One region of the Heyndrickxia faecalis genome, then DNA from elsewhere that is predicted to be linked to it. Evidence: a T-box and tRNA genes for the amino acid it is inferred to sense, from the RefSeq annotation. Region 1 holds a T-box; the other holds one or more tRNA genes.
The links. The T-box of region 1 lies ahead of thrS (threonine--tRNA ligase). A T-box ahead of a tRNA ligase gene usually reads a tRNA of that ligase, here a tRNA-Thr.
Positions count from the first base shown of each region.

Region 2: it has a tRNA-Thr gene. The T-box ahead of thrS (threonine--tRNA ligase) is inferred to sense a tRNA for this amino acid. The anticodon was not compared.

Region 1 covers NZ_CP158453.1:1,407,467-1,414,863, forward strand. Annotated here, with positions in the region: gene nrdR (transcriptional regulator NrdR) at 1-228, shown strand, start outside; gene ABR335_RS06625 (replication initiation and membrane attachment family protein) at 243-1,640, shown strand; gene dnaI (primosomal protein DnaI) at 1,637-2,581, shown strand; gene ABR335_RS06635 (putative sporulation protein YtxC) at 2,707-3,543, shown strand; T-box leader at 3,659-3,881, shown strand; gene thrS (threonine--tRNA ligase) at 4,005-5,927, shown strand; gene ABR335_RS06645 (MFS transporter) at 6,039-7,292, shown strand.
Region 2 covers NZ_CP158453.1:2,794,213-2,801,609, reverse strand. Annotated here, with positions in the region: gene ABR335_RS13625 (MMPL family transporter) at 1-2,506, shown strand, start outside; gene ABR335_RS13620 (5'-nucleotidase, lipoprotein e(P4) family) at 3,046-3,831, shown strand; tRNA gene ABR335_RS13615 (tRNA-Ser) at 3,880-3,970, opposite strand; tRNA gene ABR335_RS13610 (tRNA-Thr) at 3,989-4,061, opposite strand; gene ABR335_RS13605 (acyl-CoA dehydrogenase family protein) at 4,202-5,338, shown strand; gene ABR335_RS13600 (hypothetical protein) at 5,709-5,927, shown strand; gene ABR335_RS13595 (galactokinase) at 6,352-7,397, shown strand, end outside.

The sequences.
Region 1 (7,397 bases):
CCTGTGTCGCTGGACCAGCTTGAAAAAATCTCCATGGAGATCGAAAAAGAAATCCGCAGGCAAGGATATACAGAAGTCAGTTCCACCCTGATCGGGGAAATGGTGATGGACAGGCTGTCGAAAGTGGATGAAGTGGCCTATGTCCGCTTTGCTTCCGTTTACCGCCAATTTAAAGACTTGAATGTTTTTCTCGATGAACTGAAAGAATTGCTCAACAAGAATGCTTAAACGGAGTGCCTTTTATGAAACCGATTTGGAATGAAATACAGCCAGCTGACCGTTATCGTGCATCGTCAAACGGCCTGCTTCAGGACTACGATCAAAAGGTCATTTCGCTCCTGTACCAGCCGTTAATCGGGCCGCAATGTTACAGCCTGTATATGACATTATGGAATGAAGTGGAAGTCGGCCGGCTCTGGTCCGAAGACTGGAACCATTACCATCTGATGAGCTTTTTATCCATGAATTTGTCTGAAATTTACGAAGCCCGGCTGAAGCTTGAAGGCATTGGGCTTTTGAAAACATATATGAAACAAACGGACGACATCCGCATGTTTATATACGAACTGCAGCCGCCCCTGTCCCCGGAACAGTTTTTCAACGACGGTTTGTTAAATGTTTTCCTGTACCGGCAGCTCGGCAGAACACATTTCCAGCGGTTGAAACACTTCTTCTCCGACCGCGCCGTAGAACCGGGTGAGTACCGGGACATCACCCGCTCATTCCAGGATGTGTATGCCGCAAAAATCGGCCCCGAAGTGCTGAATGAGGCGGAAGCGCAGCAAATCAGCCGACTGGAAGAAAACCGCCGCTATATCGAAAAAACCGCCGCCCCGGTCATAAAAATCGAAAACACCCATTTTAATTTTGACCTTTTATATGCAAACTTACGTGATGAACTGATTCCGCTGCGTGCCATTACGCCGGAAGTCAGAGAAGCGATTGTGAAGCTTTCATTTTTATACGGTTTAAATGAACTGGACATAAAGAAAATTTTGCTCCAGGCATTGACGGCAGACTTGGAAATCCGGGTGGAGGATTTGCGGAAAATCGCGCGCAGCTGGTACCAGATTGAACATCATGACGAACTGCCACGCCTTGTTGACCGCTTCCAGCCAGAAGCGGATGCGAAAGAACAAAAAGAGCCGGAAAACGATGAGGAGAAATTCCTCCGCTACCTGGAAACGACTTCTCCGAGACAAATGCTGATCGATTTTTCGGGCGGCAGCGAACCGGCGAAAGCAGATCTTGCCGCCATTGAAGAAGTCATGTTTGCCCAGCAGCTTCCCCTTGGGGTTGTAAATGTACTAATCCAATATGTTTTATTTAAAACCGATATGAAGCTGTCGAAAAATTATTTAGAAAAAGTGGCTTCCCATTGGGCGCGCAAAAAACTGAAAACCGCCAAGGAAGCGATGGCGTTTGCCAAAAAAGAAGACCGCCAGTACAAACAATGGCTGAACAATAAAGAGAAGAACGGCACCGGACGGAGAAAGCCGGTCCGGGTTGAAAAGCTGCCGGACTGGTTTAAAAAAGAAGACCAAAAAACCACTGCGACCGCGGTCCAAGCCGATGGCGAGTCAATGGAAGAAAAAAGAAAAAGGCTTGAAAAAATACGTGAACAATACAAGAAAGGGTGAAGGCGGTGGAAAACATAAATGAGACACTCAAAAGGCTTTCATCCAATCCTAGTTTCCGCAAGCGTTATGAAGAAATGAAGCAGGAAATCATCACGCATCCCGACATCCGCGCTTTTTTGGATGCACACCACGGTGAAGTCACAAAATCGATGATTGAAAAAAGCTGGATGAAACTGTACGAATTCATTTCACAGGAAAAAAATTGCAGCCGGTGCAAAAGCCTTGGCGAATGCGTGAATATGATGAAAGGGTATGTGCCGGAACTCGTTATTGAACATGGCAATATTGAGATCCACTATAAAAGGTGCCAGAAGAAAATATTGGAGGATGAGCGCAATAAAACGCGCAGGCTGATCCAAAGCATGCACATGCCGAAAAAAATATTGGAGGCGTCCTTTGGTGATTTTTTCCTTGAACAAATGGGGCGTCTTGATGCATACGATTTTGCGCATCGCTTTGTCCGTGAATACGAGCCGGGCAAAAAAATGAAGGGACTATATTTATACGGCAATTTCGGCGTCGGCAAATCGTATTTGCTTGGTGCAATTGCGAACGAGCTGGCGGACCGGAAACAGGTCTCTTCTTTAATCGTGTATGTGCCTGAGTTTTTCCGCGAAATGAAGGACTCGATCGGCGACCACTCCACCGGGGAAAAGCTGGATACGGTGAAGCAAGTGCCCGTATTGATGTTGGATGATATCGGTGCGGAAACGAACTCGAGCTGGACGCGGGATGAAGTGCTCGGCCCGATTCTCCAATACAGGATGCAGGAAGACCTTCCCACTTTTTTTACATCCAATTTCAGCTATGAGGATTTAGAGTACCATTTCACTTATACCCAGCGCGGGGAAAAGGAAGAATTGAAAGCAGCGCGCATTCTCGAGCGCATCAAATATTTAAGCGCCCCTGTCCGGATGGAGGGGCCGAACCAGCGGGCCTGACCCTTGCATGAGGGGGCCCGCCTTTTTCATTTCGTAACGCTTTCCCGTCTTCTATTTGCTGATGCCGCTTCATATACATAAGGTAAAGCAAACGAGAATGTTTTACCGTACAGGGGGGGCTTGGATTGGAATTCCTGATCAGGGACAAGGATGATGCATTATGGATAAAAGCATATTTTGCAAAGGAAAAACGGCGCACTGTGAAAATCCGGGAAGCAGTGCTGCATGGGAAAATACATTATGTTGTGGAAGCGGCCGGCAATAAACAGGAACTGCAGGCAGCCGTTGCAAATTTCATCATGAAGAAAAAAAGAAACGAGTGGATTTGTAACCAACTGAAACAAGCCTATTTTTTTCAGGCGGAAGAAGAGCAAAACCGGATACTCGAAATCGTAGACGGCATGCTGAAAGGAGAGCGGCCGGAGCTGACGGATCTGGCGGGTGAGATCGACGAACGCGCCGCTATTGAAGGAGCGGTCGCACCGCTGGTTGGCGAATCGTGCACATTGCCGCTCGCTTCCGTGCTGACGTTCCGCTTAAAAGGCTATTTTGACTGTCTTGACCGATACATCGGCATTGCGATTGACGAATACAAAATGGAACAGGAATACCAGATTTTTGTGCAAAGCCTTAGGGATTACTTAAAGCAAAAAGAACCAAAAAGGGAAAAAATAAAGCTTTGCCTCGGGGAACAGGTGAAATTTTACAACGGCCAATTCCGGGAAATGACGAGGGAAGAACTGAACGGATTGATTGACCGCAGGCTTCTGTCCAACCACCCTGTCTATATTGACTCAGTCACAATTGCACCGCTTTTATCGATTGCGCCCAGCCGGATTGAAATTTATACGGATACGCCGGACCAGGCTTTGATTCGTACGATATGCAATATTTTTGAAGAACGGGTGGCCGTGAAAAGCCGGATGCATTTTATGCACGATCAATTCGCCGCCAGTGAATAAAAAGGGGGCTTGAACCGGGGGCAAATGCAGCACGGCAACAAAATCAATCGCCATCCCTTGATTTTTTCATTGCAAACTTCTATAATTACTTACATAATCAATTGGAAATGAAAAAGTCAATGTGATGACGAGGACAACAGGATTCTGTTACCGCCTTTCAGAGAGGAAAGCCTCAGGCTGCAAGCTTTCCGGCACGGACAGGATGCTTACCGCCTCCGAACTTCAGTCGTGAACAAAATCAGTAGCGGCTGACGGATATTTCCGTTATCATACTCAAGCCGCGCGTAAAGACGTGCGGAAATGAGGGTGGAACCGCGTGTACAAAACTCGTCCCTTGCCGGGGGCGGGTTTTTTATTTTTTGGCTGTGTTTTCGTGCGGACGTGCTCGTACGGATGCCTGCAAAAAGCAGCCTCGTGCAGGCCGCCCGCGTGACAGCTTAATTTTTAAAGGAGTGGGACATATGGCAGAGATCGTAAAAATCACTTTTCCAGATGGTGCTTTAAAGGAATTTCCATTTGGAACAACAACGGAAGAGATTGCCCAATCGATCAGCCCGGGCCTCAGGAAAAAGGCGCTCGCCGGCAAACTGAACGGCAAACTGCTCGATTTGCGCACACCGATTGAAGAAGACGGCGCAATTGAAATCGTCACCCCTGAGCATGAAGATGCGCTCGGAATCTTGCGCCACAGCACGGCACATTTGATGGCACAGGCTGTCCGCCGCCTGTACGGCAATGTCAAGTTTGGTGTCGGCCCTGCAATTGAAAACGGATTTTACTACGACATGGATCTTGAAGTGTCACTCACGCCGGAAGACTTGCCGAAAATTGAAAAGGAAATGAAAAAAATTGTTGCGGAAAATCTTGAAATTGTCCGCAAAGTCGTATCCCGTGACGAAGCCAGAAAAATATTTGCACATGATGAATACAAGCTTGAACTGATTGATGCGATTCCGGACGAAACGGTCACGGTTTATGAACAGGGCGAATTTGTTGACCTGTGCCGCGGCGTCCATGTGCCATCAACCGGAAAAATTAAGGAATTCAAGTTATTAAACATTGCCGGTGCATACTGGCGCGGCGACAGCAACAACAAAATGATGCAGCGCATATACGGGACGGCCTTCTTCAAGAAAGAAGATCTCGAAGCCCATTTGAAATTCCTGGAAGAAGCAAAAGAACGCGACCACAGGAAAATCGGGAAAGAACTTGAACTTTTCACGAACTCGCAAAAAGTCGGACAAGGCCTGCCGCTCTGGCTGCCAAAAGGCGCAACGATCCGCCGCACCATTGAACGGTATATTGTCGACAAGGAAGTCAAACTCGGCTATGACCACGTCTATACGCCGGTGCTTGGCAGCGTGGACCTGTATAAAACGAGCGGCCACTGGGACCATTACCAGGAAGATATGTTCCCGGTCATGAAAATGGACAATGAAGAACTCGTGTTGCGTCCGATGAACTGCCCGCACCATATGATGGTGTATAAAAATACGATCCACAGCTACCGCGAATTGCCGATCCGGATTGCCGAACTCGGGCTCATGCACCGTTATGAAATGTCAGGTGCGCTCTCCGGCCTGCAACGGGTGCGCGGCATGACATTGAATGATGCCCATATTTTCGTGCGTCCGGACCAGATTAAAGAAGAATTCAAGCGCGTGGTCGAACTGATTCTTGAGGTATATAAAGATTTCAACATTACCGACTACTCGTTCCGCCTGTCGTACCGTGACCCGGAAAATACGGACAAGTATTATGATGATGATGAAATGTGGAACAAGGCACAGGCGATGCTGAAAGAAACGATGGATGATTTTGGTTTTGACTATTACGAAGCGGAAGGCGAAGCCGCATTTTACGGCCCGAAGCTCGACGTCCAGGTCCGCACGGCGCTTGGCAAAGACGAAACATTGTCAACCGTGCAGCTTGACTTCCTGCTCCCGGAACGGTTTGACCTGACGTATGTCGGGGAAGACGGTAAGCCGCACCGCCCGGTTGTCATCCATCGCGGCGTTGTCTCGACAATGGAACGGTTTGTCGCTTATTTAATCGAGGAATACAAAGGGGCGTTTCCGACATGGCTTGCGCCGATTCAAGTACAAGTGATCCCGGTATCACCGGATGCCCATTATGACTATGCGCGGAAAGTCCAAGAAGCGCTCAAGGCGGAAGGGGTCCGCGCTGAACTTGATGCCCGCGATGAAAAATTGGGCTACCGGATCCGTGAAGCCCAAGTGCAAAAAATCCCGTACGCGCTCGTTGTCGGCGACCAGGAAGCCACAGACAATGCGGTCAATGTTCGCAAATACGGCGAGAAACAAACGGAAACGGTGCCGGTGGACACATTCCTCAGCAAGATAAAAGAAGAAATAAAACGGTAAAACAGACAAGAAATCACGCACCCTAAAGGACCACAAAAAGGTTTGCAGGGTGCTTTTTATTATATAATAGAGGAAAAAATGGGTTGGCACAGGGGAAGGGGACGGAGCCCAATGCACTTATTTCGGAATCGTCATTTTAATGCGTTGTTTTTTGGCAGGCTGTTCACCAATATTGGGGATAGTGTTTATTATATTGCCATGATGTGGATGGTTTTAAAATTAGGGGGGAACTCGACGGTCTATACCGGATTTGCCGGATTCTTATTTTCGCTGACAGAGGTGCTGAGCTTATTTTACGGCCCGGTTCTTGACAAAATAAATGCAAAAAAATTGCTGGTTACAGCAAGCGTTTTACAAGCCGGCTTACTGCTTCTTCTTGTTGTTTTAAGCAAGTATGGAATCATGAATGTCTGGCTGCTGTTGCTTTCCATCCCGGTTCTTTCGTTTTTATCGGAACTGACTTACCCGTTAGAAAGCGTATTATTGCCGAAAGCCGTGGAAAAGAAAGATCTCGTCAAGGCCAATTCACTCATGTCCATTGCATATAAGGGTTCGGATTTTTTCTTTAATGGGATTGCCGGGTTTATCCTCGCCGCTTTCTCGATGTCGATGGTGCTCGGGATGAATTCGCTTCTTTTTATACTCTCATCCATTCTGTTTTTGTTTTTAAAAGTACAGGTAAAAAGAAGCAAGCAAACCGGGAGCGTACGGGAAGAATGGCAGGCGTACAAACGGGATTTTAAAGAAGGCCTATCGTTTGTCAAACAGCCTTTCATCTTGCAATTATTAATCCCCTTGCTGTTTTTAAACTTTTTTTTCGCAATTGTAATGGTCGTATTGCCTTCTTTCGCCAATACTGCGGGCGAAGGCGCTTCATCCTACGGCATCATGACAGCGGCTTTGGGTTTAGGGGCTTTGGCGGGAGCGGCAGGCGCGGATAAAATCAGCCGGATATTTCCGTTTGGCAAAATATTGGCTGCAGGCTTTTTGCTCTCCGGGTTGTCCTGGCTTTTCATGATTTTATTGAGCAATGTTTCGATATGGTATGTTTATACGCTTATGTTTATTTCCGAGTTATCTATTGGTGCCATCAATGTTTTGTTTTCTGCCATATTTCAGCAATTGCCTGATGAACAAATGTTAGGGCGGGTCAATACCATCAACGTGAGTTTGCTATCGCTTGCGATGCCGGCAGGATCATTGATCGGCGGCGTGATGGCCAAGATCACTTCTGTCCAGCTTACCATGAGCTTTTTTGGAATAGGGTTGTTTGTCCTGGCACTGTTTTATATGGGAAGCGGAAGAATGAGAAAACTGCCAAAAGTTGTGGAGATTGACCATACGTATGTGAAATTAAGTAGATAAAAAAGGAGATAAATGGAAGGTACAACCATCATTCAGAAAAATGGATTGAAACCGGTGGCATGGTTAGGAGGGGAAAATGAAAAATTGATTTACATTTGATCCAAT
Region 2 (7,397 bases), 1.4 Mb from region 1:
CGTTGTGACCCCGCTCGTCTCGTTGGCGGCTGTCGCTTTTTCCTATTTGTGTTCAATGGGGATTGCCGCCCAGCTTATCGACAAAGCCGGATTTCCGGTGACAAGCTTGACGCAGATGCTGCTTGTGCTGATTTTATTTGGAATTGGAACCGATTATAATATCCTGCTTTTTAACCGGTTCAGGGAAGAGTTGTCCCACGGGAACCCGATTGATGAAGCGATTGTCCGCACATACCGGACGGCGGGAAAAACGATCGCCTATAGTATTGTGACCGTTTTTATCGCATTTCTGGCGCTTATATTTTCCGAATCGCCGATATATCGGTCAGGTGTCGTTGTGGTGATCGGGGTAACGATCCTTTTGCTTGAAATTTTAACCCTAACTCCTTTCATCATGAAAGTCCTTGGTACAAAGCTGTTCTGGCCGTCGAAAAATGCAAGCGGGCATAAGCCGAACCGGTACTGGGGAAAAGCTTCTTTCATCGCCGTAAAACATCCGATTATTACAGTCACACTCATTCTTTTGATCATTGCCCCAGCATTGATCTTTCACCAGGAGAAGCTGAATTTTGATACGGTTGGAGAACTTGGCAATAAATATCCTTCTTCCAAAGCGATCAACCTTGTTGCTGAACATTTCGGGAAAGGGCAGTCCATGCCTGCGGAGGTTGTGATTGAGAACGGAAAAGCAATGGATAACAACGCATCCATGGCTGTCATTGACAATATTACACAAAGGCTGAAAAAAATAGACGGTGTCGGGAAAGTTTCTTCGGTTACGCGGCCTGAAGGAAAGAAAATGGAGGACTTTTACATCGACAAGCAGATGATTACGGTAACGGACGGCTTGTCGCAAACGCAGGACGGGGTTGACCAAATCAATGCTGGATTAAAGACAGCCCAGGAGAAACTCGGATCCGCCGATTTTTCGAAAGTGAACGACATGGTAGATGGAACCGCCAAACTTGAAAATGGAATGGCCGCTCTCACCACCGGGCTCGAAAAAATTCAAAACGGCATTGGCAATGGGTCCGGCCAGCCGGAAACACTGGCAAACGGCATCGCTACCATTGAAAAAAATCTTTCCCAAATGAGCAGCGGGGTCAGCACATTGTCAGCAAATTACGGGAAAATGCAGGCCGGCTATGCTGAAATGGGCAAAAATTATCAGCAGGCTGCACAAGCACTGCTCGGTGTAAAAAGTGCGATTGCGCAAATGCAGACGCTCGTGACGGCGCTCGGGCAAAGTACGCCAAGTGTGCAGAGCGACCGGAACTATTTGGCGCTGAAGCAAATGACAAACCAGCTCTCATCATCCCTCAAGCAAATCACGCCGGAAGGGATCAACACGCTGAACAGCAATTACGACAAGACGACAGCCGGGTTCAAGACAGCGAACGACAATCTATCCAAGATGGCTGGCGGGCTTTCGCAAATGGCAGACGGGCTCAAGAAAACCGAAAGCGGGATTGGCCAGGCGTCTGATGGCATCGGCAAAATAGTAACCAATATGAACGATGTGACAAAGGGGCTGGGCCAGATGAAATCGGGCCAGCAGCAACTCGCTTCCGGCCTTAGCGGTTTTAAACAGTTCGGCGATAAGTTGTCGGATGTTAACCGCGGATTAAAGCAAATTTTAGACGGCCTTGGCAAAACAAATGACTATCTGGCACAGCTGAAAACGGAAAAAACATTCCATATTCCGAAAGAAGCGCTCGCCGACAAAGATTTTAAAAAAGCAATGGACACGTATATGTCGGATGACAGAAAAGTGACGAAACTGACTGTCGTGTTGAGCAACGATCCTTATTCAAATCAATCATTGGATACCATTGATAAGATCAATAAAACGGTTGTCACCGGGCTGAAAGGAACTGTGCTTTCAAAAGCCGACAGCGGGACAGCCGGAACGAGTGCAACGACCAACGACATGAACCATATTCTGTCAAGGGACCTTGCCAAATCAACCGTGATCGTGACCATCAGCGTGCTGCTTGTGCTTCTGTTGGTTATACGGTCTTTCTGGCCGCCGGTTTTCATTACGGCATCCCTTGTCGGTGCCTATTATACAGCCATGTTTGTCATCAACTCTATTTTTCTTGGCATGCTGGGCTATGAAGGCATTTCTTCGTTTGTGCCGTTCTTTTCCTTTATCATCATCGTCTCGCTTGGTGTAGATTACAGCATTTTCCTGATGATGCGCTATAAGGAATACCCGCAGCTTGACCCGAGGGAAGCGATTATACTCGCTTCGAGACATACAGGCGGTGTCATTATTTCCGCGGTCGTTATTTTAGGCGGCACATTTGCCACGCTGATGCCTTCAGGAATGCTGCTGCTGGCTGAATTGGCAATCGCCGTCATTACCGGCCTTGTCGTGCTTTGCTTTATCCTATTGCCATTCTTTCTGCCAGGCATGATCGCCTTGCCGGAAGCCTTGGAAAAAATATTTTCGGACAAAAAGAAAGAAAACTTGGAGCTGGAGAAAGAATCATCCAAGCGATAATGAAAAAAGCAGCCGCTTATCCAAATTGGGAAAGGGCTGCTTTTTTTGCTGGCACGGTTTTAGATCGAGGCGGAGGAAGCAGGTAACCTTTTAGCTAAAGTACGGTAAAGAGATGGTAAGTGAGCAAACAGGCCAACTATTTTTTTGAAAAGTGAGCATAAAACGAGTATAGGTGAAGGAGCGGGCGCAAAAACTGGTGTTTCTTAACGTAGAACGGGTCTAAGTGAAGGAAGCGCGGAAAAAACGCGTTGTTTCTTAACGTAGGATGCGTCTAAGTGAAGGAAGCGAGCGAAAAATCTGGTGTACCTTAACGTAGAAGGGGTCTACGTTAAGGAAGCGGGCGAAATTCCGACAAACAATGTACGTAAACGCCCATATCACAAAAAATACATGCCAGCGGAAGAATAAAAATCCCGTCGTAAATCAGGATAGACCGCTTCGAAGTGCCTAACCCCGTGAAAGATGCCATTTTAGCATGTATCAATTTCCGGGGTTCCTCTATACTAAACGTAAAAGCATTTTAGAAAGAAGGGGCAAGCATGAACTATTTTGCGGGTTTGCTGATTGTCTGTGCGCTCGTGCTCGGCAATGCGGGGTGCTCCGCAAAAGATGGCAAACAAAGCCGGGAAGCTGCAGCAATCAATACGGTTGCGCATTCTGGCTGCACGGCAAAGCAAAAAGCGGAACAGACCAAAATGGGGGTTGCCTGGTACCGGACATCCGGGGAAGCAAAAGCGCTCTATTATCAAGGATACAATATCGGAAAACAGCGTATTGAGGAGAGCCTGAAAACCAAGGTAAAAAAGAAGCGGGCCATCGTGCTGGATCTCGATGAAACGGTGCTGGATAACGGGCCGTACTTATCTTATATGGTAGAAAAAGGCATTTCGTTTGGCAGCGGCTGGGGAGCATGGGTGAAAAAAGCAAAAGCAAAACCGCTCCCGGGGGCGCTTTCCTTTTTAAAATATGCCGACAAAAAAGGAATCGATATTTATTACATTTCAAACCGGGACGAAAAATATATGGATGCCACCCTTCGCAACTTGAAAAAAGAAGGGATCCCGCAGGCCGTCCGTTCCCATGTGCTGTTGCAAATAGGAACAAGCAGCAAAGAAGCACGCCGACAAACCGTTGAAAAGAATTATGAAATCATTGCCTTGTTCGGTGATAATCTGGGTGACTTTTTTAAGACATTTGACGGAAAAGGAAACAAGGCGCGCAGCCTGGAAGCAGACCGTTTCCGCCATGCATTTGGCCGCAAATTTATCGTATTCCCGAATCCGGTTTACGGGGATTGGGAGCATGAATTGCCATGTGGTTCATAAACGCAAAAAAATTCCGGAGTTCTCCGGAATTTTTATATGCACTATGTATGGCGGAGAAGGTGGGATTTGAACCCACGCGACGGTCACCCGCCCTAACGCATTTCGAGTGCGTCCCCTTCAGCCGCTTGGGTACTTCTCCATATGGAAAAAAGAAAGATGCTGGTGAGAGGACTCGAACCTCCGACCCCTTCATTACGAGTGAAGTGCACTACCAACTGTGCTACACCAGCATGGAATCAATCAGGACAATGTAAATTATATTATAATAAAATCCGGATTGCAAGAGGAAATTTAAAAAAAGTGTTGTAATGTTTTTCCGGCATGTTTCCGGTAAAATAAGAGAAAAGATGTTTCCGGGGGAGGAAAGGATATGGATTTTTTAAAAGCCTCAACGCTGGAGGAAAAACTGGACCTAATTCAAACGCTTGCCGGCCCGTTTTCCGAAAGGGCGGCTGCCAATGACTTGGAAGGACGGTTTGCTTTTGAAAATATTCAAGATTTAAAAGAAACAGGCTATACAAAGCTGACTGTGCCGCAAAACTACGGTGGGGGCGGCATTTCGCTGTATGAGCTTGTCCGCCTGCAAGAGGCCATCGCGGTTGCGGACGGGTCGACTGCCCTTTCCATCGGGTGGCATATGGGGATTTTAATGCATTTGTCCGAAACAAGAACATGGAACGGGCAATTGTTTGAACGCATTTGCCGTGCGGCAGCAGGGAAGGCCGCCCTCATCAACACTTGCGCAACCGAAGCGCAAACGGGCAGCCCGACGCGCGGTGGCATGCCGGAAACAACGGCAACGGAAAAGAACGGCGAATGGGTGTTAAACGGGAGAAAAACATTTGCCACCATGTCTCCGGTGCTCGACTTTTTTATCATTACCGCAACGATTCCGAAAAAAGAAGCGGTTGGCAGTTTTGTCGTTCCGCGGGAGACGGCTGGCCTTTCCGTCGTCGAAACATGGGACAGCATTGCTTTAAGGGCAACCGGCAGCCATGATGTTGTGCTGGAAAACGTCAAAGTCCCGCTTGCGAACCTGGCGGAGATCCAGACGAAAAAGAAAGAGCCGGCCGGTTATCTGCTCCATATCCCTGCCTGTTATTTAGGCATTGCCGAGGCAGCGAAACGGGAAGCGGCCCGCTTTGCTAAATCGTATACGCCGAACAGCCTGAACCATCCGCTTGCGGAACTGCCGGCTATCCGCCAGAAATTCGGTGAAATCGAGCTGAAATTGATGCAGGCGCGGCATTTTCTGTATTCAGTTGCGAAAATGTGGGATGAAGCCGGAGCAGAACAAAGAAAAGAGATGGGTCCGGAACTTGGGGCGGCGAAAATGGCGGTTACGAATCATGCGATAGAAGCAGTTGATTTAGCGATGCGAATCGTAGGTGCCAGAAGCCTGTCCGAAAAAAGCCCGCTGCAGCGCTATTACCGTGATGTCCGCGCCGGGCTCCACAACCCACCGATGGATGATGCCGTCCTTATGCAGCTCGGCGCGCGCGTGTAAAATCAAAAAGCACCCGATGGTCTAAGCAGCCGGGAAAAAAGGGGGGGCGCAAAGCAGCAAAGCGCCGCCGCTTTTTTTCGTCCCGCTTTGTCGCTGTCGCTAAAAAGCGGCAACTGCTGATATTGCACTGTTGCCGCTCCATGGCTCGCTTACGTTCTATGATGTACGGGTAAGCCCGTACGTTTTCATCCAGCCATTTTTCAAGGATTTTCCTGATAGTTTCCGGGGTGGTTTTCGGCTTGCGGGTGTAAGACAGCAGGCCGTTTGTTTCCTGCTCGACATCTGCAAGCTGCGTATAACAAAAGCCTCCTCCTTATCAAAACGTATTATAATAAAAATTTGGAAATAATTTATTGGGGAGGTATTTTTTATGAGAAAAATCTATGAATTCATGAGTAGAGATGAGAAGAAGAAGGCTATATCTTTGCTTACTAAAGATATAGATGAGCTAAAGAAGGAACAAAAACTAGAAGATGAAAAGGGATATCCCCGAGTAATAAAAGACGCAATAGAAGAAACAATCCAAAGGTACATAAAAGATATGGAGTGCTTAAAAGATGATTTAAAAAAAGAAGAGAAAAAATCTTAAATCAATTATTACAGCAGTGGATCGCATTGGAATGGTAAATGATTGTACTGAGGCTGTATTATTTAAGGCTTGCTGAATAAGTAAAATTCCTAGATTTGGCAAGAGTGCTGACAGCATTGGCAACAATTTAAATGCAAGGGTTTTACAACAAATCCAGGGAAAAGCTTGCACTCGAAAGCCGATTCAACGTACTGAGAAGACAAAATCACGCATTCTCACATATATTTTGCGACTGAGCTTGCAGACAAATTGGGTACAAACTCAGAATCGGATTCGTTCAGCAAGCACTATTTAGAAATGGAATATTACCAGTAAAAATTTTAGTAAAAATGTTGCCTTTTTTTACTTCTGCGTGTAAGATGGAATTGAAGAAAACGTTTGCAATCTTTTTATTCTATTCTATTACACTTAGGGGGGAACGAACATGAGCAACCCAAATTTGCCTCAGGCTTTCAAGGAGTATTTCGGGACGGCGGCGGAGCGCGCTTTTTTTGCGCCGGGCCGGATTAATCTGATCGGGGAGCACACCGACTATAACGGCGGCCATGTATTCCCGTGCGCGATTACCATGGGAACGTATGCTTTGGCGAAAAAACGCGATGACCGCAACATTCGCTTTGTATCTTTGAATTTTAAAGAAAAAGGCATCATCGAATTTACGCTTGACGATCTGGCATACAACAAAGCACATGACTGGGCCAATTACCCGAAAGGCATGCTGAAATATTTGAAGGAAGCGGGGCATGAAATAGAACAGGGTTTTGACTGCCTCGTGTACGGCAATATTCCGAATGGGGCCGGCCTGTCTTCTTCCGCCTCCATTGAACTATTAACCGGCGTGATGCTTGAAAAATTGTTCAACCTGAAAGTGGAACGGCTCGGTCTTGTCAAGCTCGGGCAAAAAACGGAAAACCAATTTATCGGCGTAAACAGCGGAATCATGGACCAGTTCGCGGTCGGGATGGGCAAAAAAGACGCGGGCATTTTGCTCGACTGTGCCACACTTGCGTACGAATATGCCCCGATCAAGCTGGATCACCATAAAATTTTGATTATGAACACGAATAAACGCCGTGAACTTGCGGACTCTAAATATAATGAACGACGTGCGGAATGTGAATCGGCACTGAAACAGCTGCAAAAGAAACTCGATATCGAAACGCTCGGCGATTTGACAGAAGAAGCATTTGAAAAAAACAAGGAAATCATAGACAATGAGATTGTGAGGAAACGGGCAAAACATGCGGTTTACGAAAATGTGCGCACGCTAAAAGCACTTGACGCATTAAAACGTGGCGACCTGCCCGCTTTCGGAGAACTGATCAATGCCTCCCACCGTTCGCTGCGGGATGATTATGAAGTGACCGGCAAAGAACTCGATACGCTGGCCGAAACCGCCTGGAAGCAGGAGGGCGTGCTCGGGGCGAGAATGACGGGCGCGGGATTCGGCGGGTGCGCAATCGCAATTGT